DNA from 4 places in the Vibrio sp. 1F263 genome. Region 3 is predicted to be linked to each of the others. Evidence: predicted binding sites of a transcription regulator. Region 3 holds the regulator's gene; each other region holds the start of a gene.
What was found. The regulator PurR, encoded in region 3, represses purine synthesis genes. The targets are predictions, from matches to a motif close to TNANGNAAACGTTTNCNTNA.

Region 1 (3,216 bases), on a different contig from region 3:
CGTGTCTCACGCTTTAGGTACTGCGACATGTGCTGAAAAGAATCAGGAAGATGCTGCATTCAGTTCGTTGGCATTGGTTCTTTGTGGGGTTATCACCTCAATCATTGCACCGAGTATATTTTCGCTCGTGGTTTGGTTCTATTCTTAACCACTTTGATTACAGTTTATACGCGCTCTAATAGATGAGTTGGTAAATAGCTAAACTCACTGGTTCGCGACTTTTAAGCGTTACAGATATCAATAAGCCCAAGCATAACCTGATTATTTCAGTGGTAGCTTGGGCTTTTTTCTCTCATTTATTCATCAATACTTGACAAACCAAACTCAATTTCAAGCAATAAGTGCGATATCAATGGTAGTTTTTACTCTTGCAATCGATTTCATCTGTGACCTCACTCTAATTATGCAAACCAATGTAACAGCAACAACGCAGTAGTGATCAAAGTCACAGAAAATTCCTGAGCATTGCATAGAATTAAAGCCTAAGGTCAATTAAGGATTCAACATGAACAGTCGTATTATCCTGGCGCTGGAAAGTGCTCCAACAGCAATCAAAGCACTTTTGAGTGACATCGTATTAGCAGACAACTTTGACGCGACATTGTCTCCAGAACAATTTGCTAGCCTACTGCAAGCAAGTGGTTTAGCGGATGACGAGCTACGTATTGCGCTACTTCCTTTTGCCGCAGCCTATTCTTACGCTCCGTTATCTGACTTTTATGTTGGTGCAATCGTGCGTGGTTTGTCTGGCACTCTGTATTTTGGTGCAAACCTTGAAATTGCTGGTGCTCAACTTGGCCAAACAGTACACGCTGAGCAATCTGCAATCAGCCACGCTTGGATGAAAGGCGAGCAAGGTATCTCTGATATCACAATCAATTTCAGCCCTTGTGGTCACTGTCGTCAATTCATGAACGAACTGACCACAGCAAAAGAACTTAAAGTTCAGCTTCCACAACGTGATGAAATGTCTCTGCAAGAGTACCTACCAGACTCATTCGGCCCTGCTGACTTAGGTGTGACGACTGGCCTAATGACTAAGCTTGATCATAAGCACACGACTGAAGAAACAACGCCTATTGTTGTAGAAGCGCTAGCAGCACTAAACCGCAGCCATGCGCCTTACACCAAAAACCTAAGTGGTGTTTCACTGCAATTGACGTCGGGTGAGATTTTCACCGGTGCTTACGCTGAAAACGCAGCGTTCAACCCGAGCTTACCTCCTCTACAAGTGGCGTTGATTCAACTTAAACTGGCTGGCTTCGATTTCGAACAGATTGAAAGTGCAGCGTTGGTTGAAATTGCCGAAGGTAGCATCAGTCACCTAGCGGATACGCAGTCTACATTAGAAGCGATTAATCCCGACATTCCAGTGACTTACTTAGCAATCTAAGTACATCTAATTAACAAAATTTTAAATAAGCAGCCCTATTTAACGGGGCTGCTTTTTTTATACCTGTAATTAACGCAACAACTTGCGCAAACGTTTGCTTTTATCATTGAAATAAGTATGATCACCCCGTTTTCAATCAATCGTTCAAAAGATCGGAAGGAATTTCTATGTTTGGTACTGCTACTCGTGAAAATGCTACTCGTGTACTTCTATTAGGTTCAGGTGAACTCGGCAAAGAAGTTGCTATCGAGTGCCAACGTTTAGGCTTGGAAGTTATTGCATGTGACCGTTACGCAGACGCACCCGCGATGCAAGTCGCGCATCGTAGCCATGTACTAGACATGTTAGATGGCGATGCACTGCAAGCAGTCATTGAACTTGAAAAACCAGATTATGTGGTTCCTGAAATTGAAGCTATCGCCACTAGCAAGTTAGTTGAACTAGAAGCACAAGGTTTGAATGTCGTTCCAACTGCGAATGCAACCAAGCTAACGATGAACCGAGAAGGCATCCGACGTCTAGCCGCAGAAGAGCTAAAACTAAGCACGTCTCCTTACCGCTTCGCAGACACCTTTGAAGATTTCTCAGCCGCTGTTGAATTCGTGGGTATGCCTTGTGTTGTGAAACCAGTAATGAGTTCTTCAGGTAAAGGTCAAAGTGTTATCAAAACACAAGAAGACATTCAGAAGTCTTGGGACTACGCACAAGAAGGTGGTCGTACTGGTGCAGGTCGTGTGATCGTTGAAGGCTTCATCGATTTTGATTACGAAATCACGCTACTGACCGTTCGCGCAGTCGACGGTGTGCATTTCTGTGCGCCTATCGGTCACCGTCAAGAAGATGGTGATTACCGTGAATCATGGCAGCCACAAGTAATGTCAGACAACGCACTTAAAACAGCGCAATACACCGCTGAACAAGTGGTTAATGCACTAGGTGGTCACGGTATCTTTGGTGTCGAGCTGTTTGTTAAAGGCGATCACGTTATCTTCAACGAAGTATCCCCTCGCCCACACGATACTGGCTTAGTGACTCTTATGTCTCAAGACTCATCGGAATTCGCACTGCACGTACGCGCGTTTACCGGTATGCCGATCAAATCCATCACGCAATACGGTCCATGTGCATCAGCGGTTATTCTGGGCCAAGGCACTTCAACCAACATTCGTTTTGAAGGTCTTACAGAGGCGCTAGACGCACCACAAACGCAAGTTCGCTTGTTTGGTAAGCCTGATATCGATGGTCGCCGTCGTCTAGGTGTGGCGCTGACTCGTCGCAACAGCACTGAGACTGCGATTGAAGATGCAATTGAGAGTGCTTCTAAAGTAAAAGTAATTTACTAACTGTTAATTACCATTTTCTAGCTAATGACAACTAGACTACTAATTGGTAACGACTAACTCAGATCTGAACCATTACGTTCTCACATCTGAACAATCACGACTTCAAATCTGAACAATAAAAAAGACGGGCTATCGAGCCCGTCTTTTTGTTGGTGTTATCTTTTTTATTGAAGCGGTCTTTTCGCTAGAGAGCTCACTGCGCTTAAGCGTCTGAGTCAATCAAGTACACTTCTTCACTGAATCGAGACAAACCTTTCTTCGCAATCTTAGGGTGTTCATCATCTGCGATATCTTGATTCAACAAAGTGAGCTTATAACCTGCAAATAACTGCTCGATCTCTAGCTTAGGTACGCTAAACGGAGGCCCTGCCATCTCACTTTGATCGTAATCCAATGTCACCAATAAGATTTTGCCGCCTGGCTTTAACAGTTGCTTCAAACGCTCTACATATTGCACGCGCATCTCTTCAGGCAATGCGA
Region 2 (3,216 bases), on a different contig from region 3:
ATTTCAAATGTCATTGCGCCGTCGATACCGCCAGCACAACCCATGTACACTTCGCCTTCTTGCTCTGAATCGGTGTTAAGAAGGATATCGCCTTCTAACCAACCCGCTTCAAGACCGAAAGCACCAGTCATGCCTGCTTCTTCATCTACGGTAAGTAGAACTTCGATAGGGCCGTGTTGGATTTCGTTCGAAGCCAGAACCGCTAGGCAAGAAGCCATGCCCATGCCGTTATCAGCGCCAAGCGTTGTGCCTTTCGCTGTAACCCACTCACCATCAATGTATGGTTGGATTGGATCTTTAGCGAAGTCATGAACTGTGTCTTCGTTCTTTTGTGGAACCATATCGATGTGAGCTTGCAGCACGACACCTTTTTTGTTTTCCATACCCGCCGTTGCAGGCTTTTTGATGAATACGTTACCCGTTGGGTCACGACGTACATCTAGGCCTTGCTCTGTTGCCCAAGCAATAATGTATTGAGCAAGTTCTTCTTCATGTTTCGAAGGGTGCGGGATTGAACAAATTTTATCGAAAAACTGCCAAATAGGGGCAGGGGACAATTTACTGATCTCAGAATGGAATTCAGACACGGATGACTCCTTTTTTATTTGATAACCATATATTTAGGTTTTGTAATGGCAAAAAACTAGAACAAAAATCTAAAATATGGGTCTGTTTTGATGGCAACAGCATACCACTTGAGCGTTTTGACGAGTAGCGGTTCTAAACCTCAAATAGCTCAAATTTTGAAAGCGATCTTGTCTATCTGATCATAAATAAGCGCGTTGATGCTTATAAACGGCACAGGCAAACGTTTGTTTAATTCTATTTTGTAATTTAATTACAAAAATGAGTTTGTAACATAACCGCAAATAGCCAAAAGTGTGACGCATAGCAAAAAATGCTTGTAATCTTTTTTCTTTAGGGTATATTAATAACCAACTTCTGAAGTGAAGAGTAAATGCTCAAAGGATGAGTCCGTTTTATCGCCTCCAAGGAACCGAGAAATCAAATTCGTTTTTTATTGATTTATTAAGGTGATAGTTATGAAAGGTTTACCATCTGCAATGTTCTGGATTAACAGCTCTGTTTACACTAGCAACTTTGCATACCCTACAAGCTTTGGTTACTAATACCACAAGCATGTAACTCGAACAGTTTTGTTCACCCCTATATATTGGAATTATTTTACAGCCCTTTTGGTTGACAGATTCTACCGCCACTCAGTTTTGAGTGGCGTTTTTTTTGCCTGCTACTTTTCCAAACCGCTTTCGCTTATCACTTTTCCTGCTGTTCTGCGTGGTTGTTTTTTAAACGCCGAAATATCAATTTGCGCCTTATTACTGATCCTGTTGAAAAATACATAACTATTGTGGGTTTGAATTCGGAATTTATTAGCTAGATTCTCAATGAAAATAACTGATGGTTTAAAAAATGGCCAAGTACTTTCATCGTATTTATCTTACTTATCTTATTGTTTTTAATCGTTACTTTATCTTTCAATCTTCATTTTTAATCGCTCTGTTTCATACTGCATTCTGATAAAGATCGATTAGAGCCTTAATTCTATCTGGAATTTGTTATTTGATAACTTTATAATCCACAGCCAATCGATTACGCAACCGTTTACTTTTTACCCTTATAGGATTCGATAATGTTCGAAAAGCTATTCAAACTCAGTGAAAATGGCACCAATGTGCGCACTGAAATCATCGCAGGTCTAACAACCTTCCTAACAATGGCTTACATCATTTTTGTAAACCCAATGATTCTAGCTGATGCTGGTATGGACCATGGCGCTGTATTTGTAGCAACCTGTTTAGCAGCTGCTATTGGCTGTTTCATCATGGGCTTTGTTGCTAACTACCCAATTGCTCAAGCTCCAGGCATGGGTTTGAATGCATTCTTTACCTACGCTGTTGTAATGGGGATGGGTTATACGTGGCAAGTTGCTCTGGCAGCGGTTTTCGTATCGGGCGTGATCTTCATCTTCTTAAGCATCTTTAAGATCCGTGAATGGATTATCAACTCGATCCCAATGTCTCTGCGTGTTGGTATCTCTGCAGGTATCGGTCTTTTCCTAGCGTTTATTGCTCTTAGCAATGCAGGCATCGTTGTTTCTAACCCAGCAACGAAAGTTTCACTGGGCGACATTACCGCGATTGCTCCTATCCTAGGTGCGCTTGGTTTCTTCCTTACGATTGCTCTTGTTCACCGTGGTGTAAAAGGTGCAGTGATGATTGCTATTCTAGCTATCACAGCTGTTGGTATTGCTATTGGTGACGTTCAATACGGCGGCATCATGTCGACACCACCAAGTCTTGCACCGACATTCATGCAGCTTGATTTCTCTGCTGTATTTGAAATAGGTATGATTTCAGTAGTATTCGCTTTCTTGTTCGTCGATTTATTCGATACAGCGGGCACTCTGGTTGGTGTTGCAACGAAAGCAAACCTAATCAAAGAAGACGGCAAATTGCCGCGCTTAAACAAAGCACTGCTTGCTGACTCTACAGCAACATCTATTGGTGCATTGTTAGGTACATCAAACACAACCTCTTACGTTGAGAGTGTTGCGGGTGTAGCAGAGGGCGGTCGTACTGGTCTAACAGCGGTTGTTGTTGGTATCTTGTTCCTACTGGCTCTTTTCTTCTCACCGCTTGCAGGTATGATTCCAGCCTACGCAACATCAGGTGCATTGTTCTATGTAGCAATTTTGATGATGTCTGGCCTAGTTGGTATTGATTGGCGTGATCTTACGGAAGCAGCCCCAGTCGTGGTAACATGTCTGCTTATGCCGTTGACATACTCTATCGCTGAGGGTATCTCACTAGGCTTCATCGCTTACGCTGCAATTAAGCTGCTAAGTGGTAAAGGTCGCGACGTTTCACCTGCTGTGTGGGTAATGTCGGCTATCTTTATTCTTAAATATACTTTCGCTTAATCGTCTAGATTTCTGCTTAATCGCTGAAGAGGCTATGTTTGAAGTAGCCTCTAATAACATGACAAAATTATTAGGTTTTATACTATGAGCAACAAATTCGTTATCACTTGGGACAACATGCAGACTTACTGTCGTCAACTTGCTGAAAAGCAAATGCCAGCAGAGCAGTGGAAAGGCATCTGGGCAGTGAGCCGTGGTGGTTTGGTTCCTGGTGCAATCTTGGCTCGTGAGCTAGGTATTCGTCACGTAGATACGATTTGTATTTCTAGCTACGA
Region 3 (3,216 bases):
GTAGCTAACTTGTCGCCAAACTTGGTTTGGATCCAGTCACGTAACAAGTAACGGCTACTTAAGAAGGCGAGGGTTGCACCAATAGCGCTCGCGAAAGACACCAGTAGTAAACTGTTCCAAAACCCAAACAGCGCAGCGCCTAACAGTGTAACAACGGCGGCGCCAGGAATTGAGAAAGCCGTAATCATGACATACGCGACAAAGTAGATAGCGGCAGCGGCAATGAAATTGCTCTCGATGTAGTCATTCAACACAGCTTGCTGGGCTTTTGCATTTTCAAGCGTTAAGTACTGGCCGAAATTGACGCCTAACAAGACGATGGTTATGACCAACACAATACCCAATATCATTTTTTTACTCATTGATACTTCCTCTAAATTTTCAATGCATACCATTAGTTTTTCAATGTAAACCATTAGTATAGATAGACAGGCAAAGCATAGAATAACTTTCACCAGATATAAAAAAAGCCGCAAAAATGCGGCTTAGTTATCTAGATAGTTTGCACTGACAATGTTAATTGACGTGATTGATAAGCTCTTCACGACGTTGCTGCGGTATAACAGACCAATGTGTACCATTGATCGCGCCTTCTAGGGCCCATAACAGTTCAATACTGACAGAAGACGCGTGCGATTCTTTGATGGCGTTAAATGCGTTTACAGAGCCAGATTCATATAAACGTTCTACAGAATCGATCCCTGCCTTTTTCAACATCCGCTCGGTGGCGAGTCGAAGGTTAGGCAGATCTTTGAGTCGAGTTGGTTTAGCAGAAGATTGTTCAGCTTTCTCTTCTTTAGCAAAACCTAGAGACGTAGTCGCAAGCTGCAAGATTTTCTCTTGGTCTTGCCATAAGCCTTCAGGTAAAGCGAAATATTTAGTAACGACAGGAAAACCACGTTTTTTGTAGACGTACGGTTGAAATCCTTGTTGTTCGAATTGTTGCGTTGTGCATTTGTCAGCTCGTATATGCAACTGGTCATTCACAACCAGGGCAAACATAGTGTCATCAGCAAAAAGCCCGAATCCACCAAACATTGAGCGTGACTTAATTTTTCCTAGGGGCTCAAATAATTTCATTGAGTCCTTTAGTATCGGTTTATCCATGTTATTTATCTCGGTGTATTTGAACTACGCCACCAAATAAGCAGGTCCGAGAGATTAGCAAAATGTTGCAATTAAATTGTCAATAGGCTGTAAATTACTAAAGTATTAGTAGTTACTGCATTTTGCCATCGGTAACCCCGCTACCATACCAACGAGTGGTTTAGGCCGGAAGCTTTGCGTCCCACTTTTTCAAGTGGTTTGCCCTGTGCGTGACTGGGTTATTAGAATAAAGTTTTTGTTGAATTAGGCTCACACTTCTTATTTCAAAATGTGATGTTGCTTCAATTAATGACCTTTGAATTATGCATGCAAGTGCACTTTGTTTGTTGAGGAAAAAAACGCACCTAAAGGTGCGCTTGATTAAACTAAACTCATTACATCAATTAATTTAACGTTTTAACTGTACTTCGCTCAACAATTTCAGGGTGCATTTCGAAGACGCGTTTCTCGTGGTCTTTGTCTTTTATACGCTCTAGTAGTATTTCGAATGCATTTTTACCAACACGGCGCTTAGGTTGGTGAACCGTCGTTAACGGTGGAGAGAAGTATTCAGCCAATTCTATGTTGTCGTAACCGATCACTGAGATATCTTCAGGAATACGAATGCCTTTTTCTTGTAATCGACTCATCAGTCCTAATGCCATCGTGTCGTTAAAACAGAATACTGCGGTAGGGCGATCTTTCATCTCAATGATTTGGTCAGCAGCAATCACAGCTGTGTCACATTCAAAGTTGCCTTCGATGATCATATTTTCATCGGCAGTAATCTTCGCTTCATTGAGTGCGCGCTTGTAACCTGAGATGCGTTCAACACACGCTGCTTTGTCTAAGTGGCCACTTAAACATGCAATCTTGGAGTGACCGCGCTCAATGAGGTATTTGGTTGCTAGGTAGCCACCTTCTTCAGAGTTATCGATGATCTTATCAGCCTGAGAGCTTTCAGGGCCCCAGTCCATGATAACTTTAGGGATGTCTGCGTGACGGTCTAACATCTCTCTTAGTTCTTCAGTCAGGTCAGAACACATAACTAAGATGCCATCTACACGTTTCTCTGCAAGCATTCGAATGTAGTCACGTTGCTTTTCGTAGATACCGCCCGTATTGCACAAGATCAAAGTGTAACCTTGACGGTAGCAGTAGCTCTCAACACCATCGATAACTTCAGAGAAAAATAGGTTAGTTGATTGAGTCACTAGCATACCGATGGTGCGGGTTGTATTGCACTTCAAACTACGAGCAACGGCACTTGGCGCATAGTTCAGTTCGTCTACGGCTTTGTTTACTTTTTCTTGAGTCGCTTCAGCAACAAAGCGAGTTTTGTTGATTACGTGAGAAACGGTTGTTGTTGATACGCCGGCTAAGCGTGCGACATCTTTTATAGTGGCCATGTTTTTATCCTATTAGAAGCTACTTTCCCAAAGTACGGAATGAAGTAGCCGTTAAGCTACCTAACTAAGAGCTTAAATTTGTAGGGCTCTTTGGGTACTAAAGTGCTAAAAAACAAAAAACCGCTATTGAGCGGCTTGTCTTAACACCGAAATGCTCTGAACTTCAATAAGTGTAGCATTTCGTGAATGTTTCATATTTTATCGTTTGCGGTCACAATTTTAGACTGACTAGAAATTACTCGCAATAAAATTCACCCAGAAATCCGGGTGAATGGTCACAATTCTATTGAATTTATTTATCGAGTCGTCAAAAAAAGCTTATTCGCCAGCTAGGTATTGAGTGTCTAATTTACAGAATGCCAATAGCAGGGATGAGACTGATGCGTAGAAACCGAATGTGTCAATGTCATGACATTTAACGTTGAACTTTGGTACCCAAGTAAGCAGTTGCTGTTCGATAAATTGCTGTTGAACAGCAAAGGATTTCTCTAGTTCTTCTTCTAGTTCAGTTTCGTTCGAACGAATGATTAGATTACCTAGGAAATCGAGTTCGATAGCAATGTGGTCAGCTGGCTCTTTTAGGTCTTGGTTAACCACTAAGTTGTGTTTAGCCATGATCTCTTCCATATCTTTTGCTGGCTTATCGTTCAATAGGCCAGTTTGGCCGATATACATAGAAGCGTAAGGAAGTGCGCCATGTTTATCAGTCTTTAAGAATAAG
Region 4 (3,216 bases), on a different contig from region 3:
CTACTCCAAACAGCATATAAAACTCATCACCAAATTCGATGATATCGAAGGACTAACAATGAAAAGACTCGGACTTTTAGCCGTTATCGCAGCCGTATTTACCGCAGGTTGTGCTTCAAATACTCAACAAGACAACTTCCGTGAAGCCTCTTTTGAGCTGTGTAATACTGAAGTCGATATCTACTCTGTAAGCCATGATGAAAGAGTACGTATCGTCTGCTCTGACGGCTCTAAATTTGCCTTAAACAGTGAAGATACACTAGAAATTATGCGCGATATCAACATCGACTATTGTGATGGCGAAGGCTTAGGTAAATTCAACGAAAGCCGTCACTACTACTCTTTCAAGTGTAAGTCAGGCACCCTACTTAGCATTAAAAAGTAGAAGCGACACAACAAGAAAGCAATAAAGGGTTGATGTGAAAGCATTAACCCTTTTTAGTACCTGCCTTTCTGTATTCTCAGATAACCTAAATCTCATACCTACAGATACAAAAAAGGCCCCAAAAGGGACCTTTAAATCAATTTCAAAGTAGTCGTTTGAAATTCTAGGAGAGCACGCGGAGCTTACGGATGTAAGTGAGCATGCTCGACAACGAAGTTCAAATTACTACGCAGAAAAATTAAGCGTAAACAGGTAGACGCTTACAGATTTCTAACACTTTCGCTTTAGTTGCTTCGATAACAGACTCATCACCCATGTTATCTAGGATGTCACACATCCAACCTGCTAGCTCTTTCGCGTCTGCTTCTGAGAAACCGCGACGAGTGATAGAAGGAGAACCGATACGGATACCAGAAGTAACGAACGGGCTACGTGGATCGTTTGGTACTGAGTTCTTGTTAACTGTGATGTTAGCTGAACCTAGTGCTGCATCTGCTTCTTTACCTGTGATGTCTTTGTCGATTAGATCAACTAGGAACAGGTGGTTCTCTGTAGAACCTGAAACGATGTTGTAACCGCGTGCTAAGAATTCAGCAACCATTGCTTTTGCGTTAGCCACTACGCGAGCTTGGTATTCTTTGAACTCTGGTTCTAGAGCTTCTTTGAACGCTACTGCTTTACCAGCGATAACGTGCATTAGAGGGCCACCTTGACCGCCTGGGAATACTGCTGAGTTCAGCTTCTTGTAAAGATCTTCGCCTTCGTTAGAAAGGATAAGACCACCACGAGGACCAGCAAGCGTTTTGTGCGTTGTTGTTGTAACAACGTGAGCGTGTGGAACTGGGTTAGGGTAAACACCTGCAGCGATAAGGCCAGCAACGTGCGCCATATCTACGAAGAAATAAGCACCTACTTTGTCAGCGATTTCACGCATGCGCGCCCAGTCACAAACTTGAGAGTAAGCAGAGAAACCACCGATGATCATCTTAGGTTTGTGCTCGATAGCTAGCGCTTCCATCTCTTCGTAATCGATTTGACCTGCTTCATCGATACCGTAAGGGATAATGTTGTAAAGCTTACCAGAGAAGTTTACCGGAGAACCGTGAGTTAGGTGACCACCGTGCGCTAGGCTCATGCCTAGAACAGTATCGCCAGCATTCAGTAGTGCCATGTATACAGCGTTGTTTGCTTGAGAACCTGAGTGAGGTTGTACGTTCGCGTATTGAGCGCCAAACAGTTCACATGCACGTTCGATTGCTAGAGTTTCAACTTTATCTACGAACTCACAACCACCGTAGTAACGCTTACCAGGGTAGCCTTCAGCGTATTTGTTTGTAAGTTGAGAACCTTGAGCTTCCATTACACGTGGGCTTGTGTAGTTTTCTGAAGCGATAAGTTCGATGTGCTCTTCCTGACGAAGAGTTTCTTCTTGGATAGCTGCGAATAGGTCCGCATCGTAATCAGCAATGTTCATGTCACGCTTAAGCATCTGTATCTCCTGACTCAGATTGTACTGAAAGTTTCAAAAAAACCACACAACGACCGAAAGCAAACGTTTCCGTCACCGTTTTGATGTGACGCATTCTACATAATTTGATCTAGGTCATAAAGAGCTAATTGCAATTTTATCATGCAGTTTTTTCATAATCACAAATAAGATTCATCATGGTTATTGAGCTTATCCAACCAAAGATGACGCTTACTGTCAATTTTACGCTTTACACCCTGTAAAACGCAGATTACATAGGTTTACCTTAATTTTGCACCTCAAGCTACCGAAAGCTAAGGTTTTTCTCTACTATGCACGCCTTTATTGGTTAGGTAATTATAAAAACGATGGAAAAACACTCACGTAAAGAAGATTGGGTAGCCATTCTTACTGGCACGTTTTTAGTGGCGTTAGGCGTCTTCTTTTTACAGTCAGCAAATCTGCTTACCGGTGGTACTACTGGCTTGGCTCTGCTTTTGAGTCAATTCTTACCTGTAACCTTTGGTATTTTGTACTTTGTTGCCAACTGTCCATTCTATTTATTAGCTTGGAAACGATTTGGTCGTAGCTTTGCCATTAGCAGTGCAATTGCTGGCGCTTTAGTGTCTGTTTTTGCCGATCATTTATACCTAGTTATCTCACTAGAAGTTCATAACGAAATCTACTGTGCTGTTGCTGGTGGCTTACTAATGGGCTTAGGTATGCTAATCCTATTCCGTCATCGCTCAAGCTTGGGTGGCTTCAACGTACTGTGTTTGTTTATCCAAGACCGCTACGGTATATCAGTAGGAAAAACTCAGATGTGCATTGATGCTTGTATTCTGTTTGCATCCTTCTTCTTTGTATCACCTTGGGTGATTACCGTATCTGTATTAGGCACCGCAGTATTGAACATCGTATTGGCAATGAACCACAAACCAACTCGCTACTCGGTGAATTACGCGTCTTAGCGTTCATTACCTGCTCTGTCGTTACTGGCACTCGATACGCAAGTTTTTCGCAAGCAAACTCGAGGCACGATTAATCCATACATCAGTAAAACAAAAAGGCTTTGGGAAGCACTCCAAAGCCTTTGTAGAGGCCTAATTCTTAAGGGGAATAGAATTAGGTTTATTGAAATAGTAACGAGGCTAATCTTCAATCAAGAGAATACGAGTCTCGTAAGGTCGCAAAACTTGATGATGAGATGCCACTAAACTCTCGCTCACTTGATAATTAGACAACAAGCTCTTAGCCTTCGCCATCTCAAAACGTTCAGGTAAAACGCATTCAGCCTCTTTACCATAATAGTTGTTAATGCACAGTAGAGTTTGCCCTTCACTCTCACGAACATACGCAAATA

Region 1: a site for PurR is predicted at 1,476-1,495, ahead of purT (formate-dependent phosphoribosylglycinamide formyltransferase). Genes of this name have one in related genera too.
Region 2: a site for PurR is predicted at 1,612-1,631, ahead of ACED25_RS06640 (NCS2 family permease). Genes of this name have one in related genera too.
Region 4: a site for PurR is predicted at 1,930-1,949, ahead of glyA (serine hydroxymethyltransferase). Genes of this name have one in related genera too.

Annotation. Positions count from the first base shown of each region.
Region 1 covers NZ_JBGONI010000004.1:185,678-188,893, reverse strand. The annotation lists gene ACED25_RS04440 (LrgB family protein) at 1-148, shown strand, start outside; gene cdd (cytidine deaminase) at 506-1,393, shown strand; gene purT (formate-dependent phosphoribosylglycinamide formyltransferase) at 1,561-2,736, shown strand; gene ACED25_RS04425 (thiopurine S-methyltransferase) at 2,939-3,216, opposite strand, start outside.
Region 2 covers NZ_JBGONI010000007.1:18,641-21,856, reverse strand. The annotation lists gene ACED25_RS06645 (aminoacyl-histidine dipeptidase) at 1-587, opposite strand, end outside; gene ACED25_RS06640 (NCS2 family permease) at 1,652-2,941, shown strand; gene tet(34) (oxytetracycline resistance phosphoribosyltransferase domain-containing protein Tet(34)) at 3,026-3,216, shown strand, end outside.
Region 3 covers NZ_JBGONI010000001.1:75,590-78,805, reverse strand. The annotation lists gene ACED25_RS00350 (TVP38/TMEM64 family protein) at 1-362, opposite strand, end outside; gene ACED25_RS00345 (TfoX/Sxy family DNA transformation protein) at 517-1,107, opposite strand; cyclic di-GMP riboswitch class I at 1,235-1,320, opposite strand; gene purR (HTH-type transcriptional repressor PurR) at 1,491-2,495, opposite strand; gene torD (molecular chaperone TorD) at 2,814-3,216, opposite strand, start outside.
Region 4 covers NZ_JBGONI010000018.1:23,093-26,308, reverse strand. The annotation lists gene ACED25_RS12875 (hypothetical protein) at 59-385, shown strand; gene glyA (serine hydroxymethyltransferase) at 624-1,874, opposite strand; gene ACED25_RS12865 (YitT family protein) at 2,222-2,824, shown strand; gene treC (alpha,alpha-phosphotrehalase) at 3,005-3,216, opposite strand, start outside.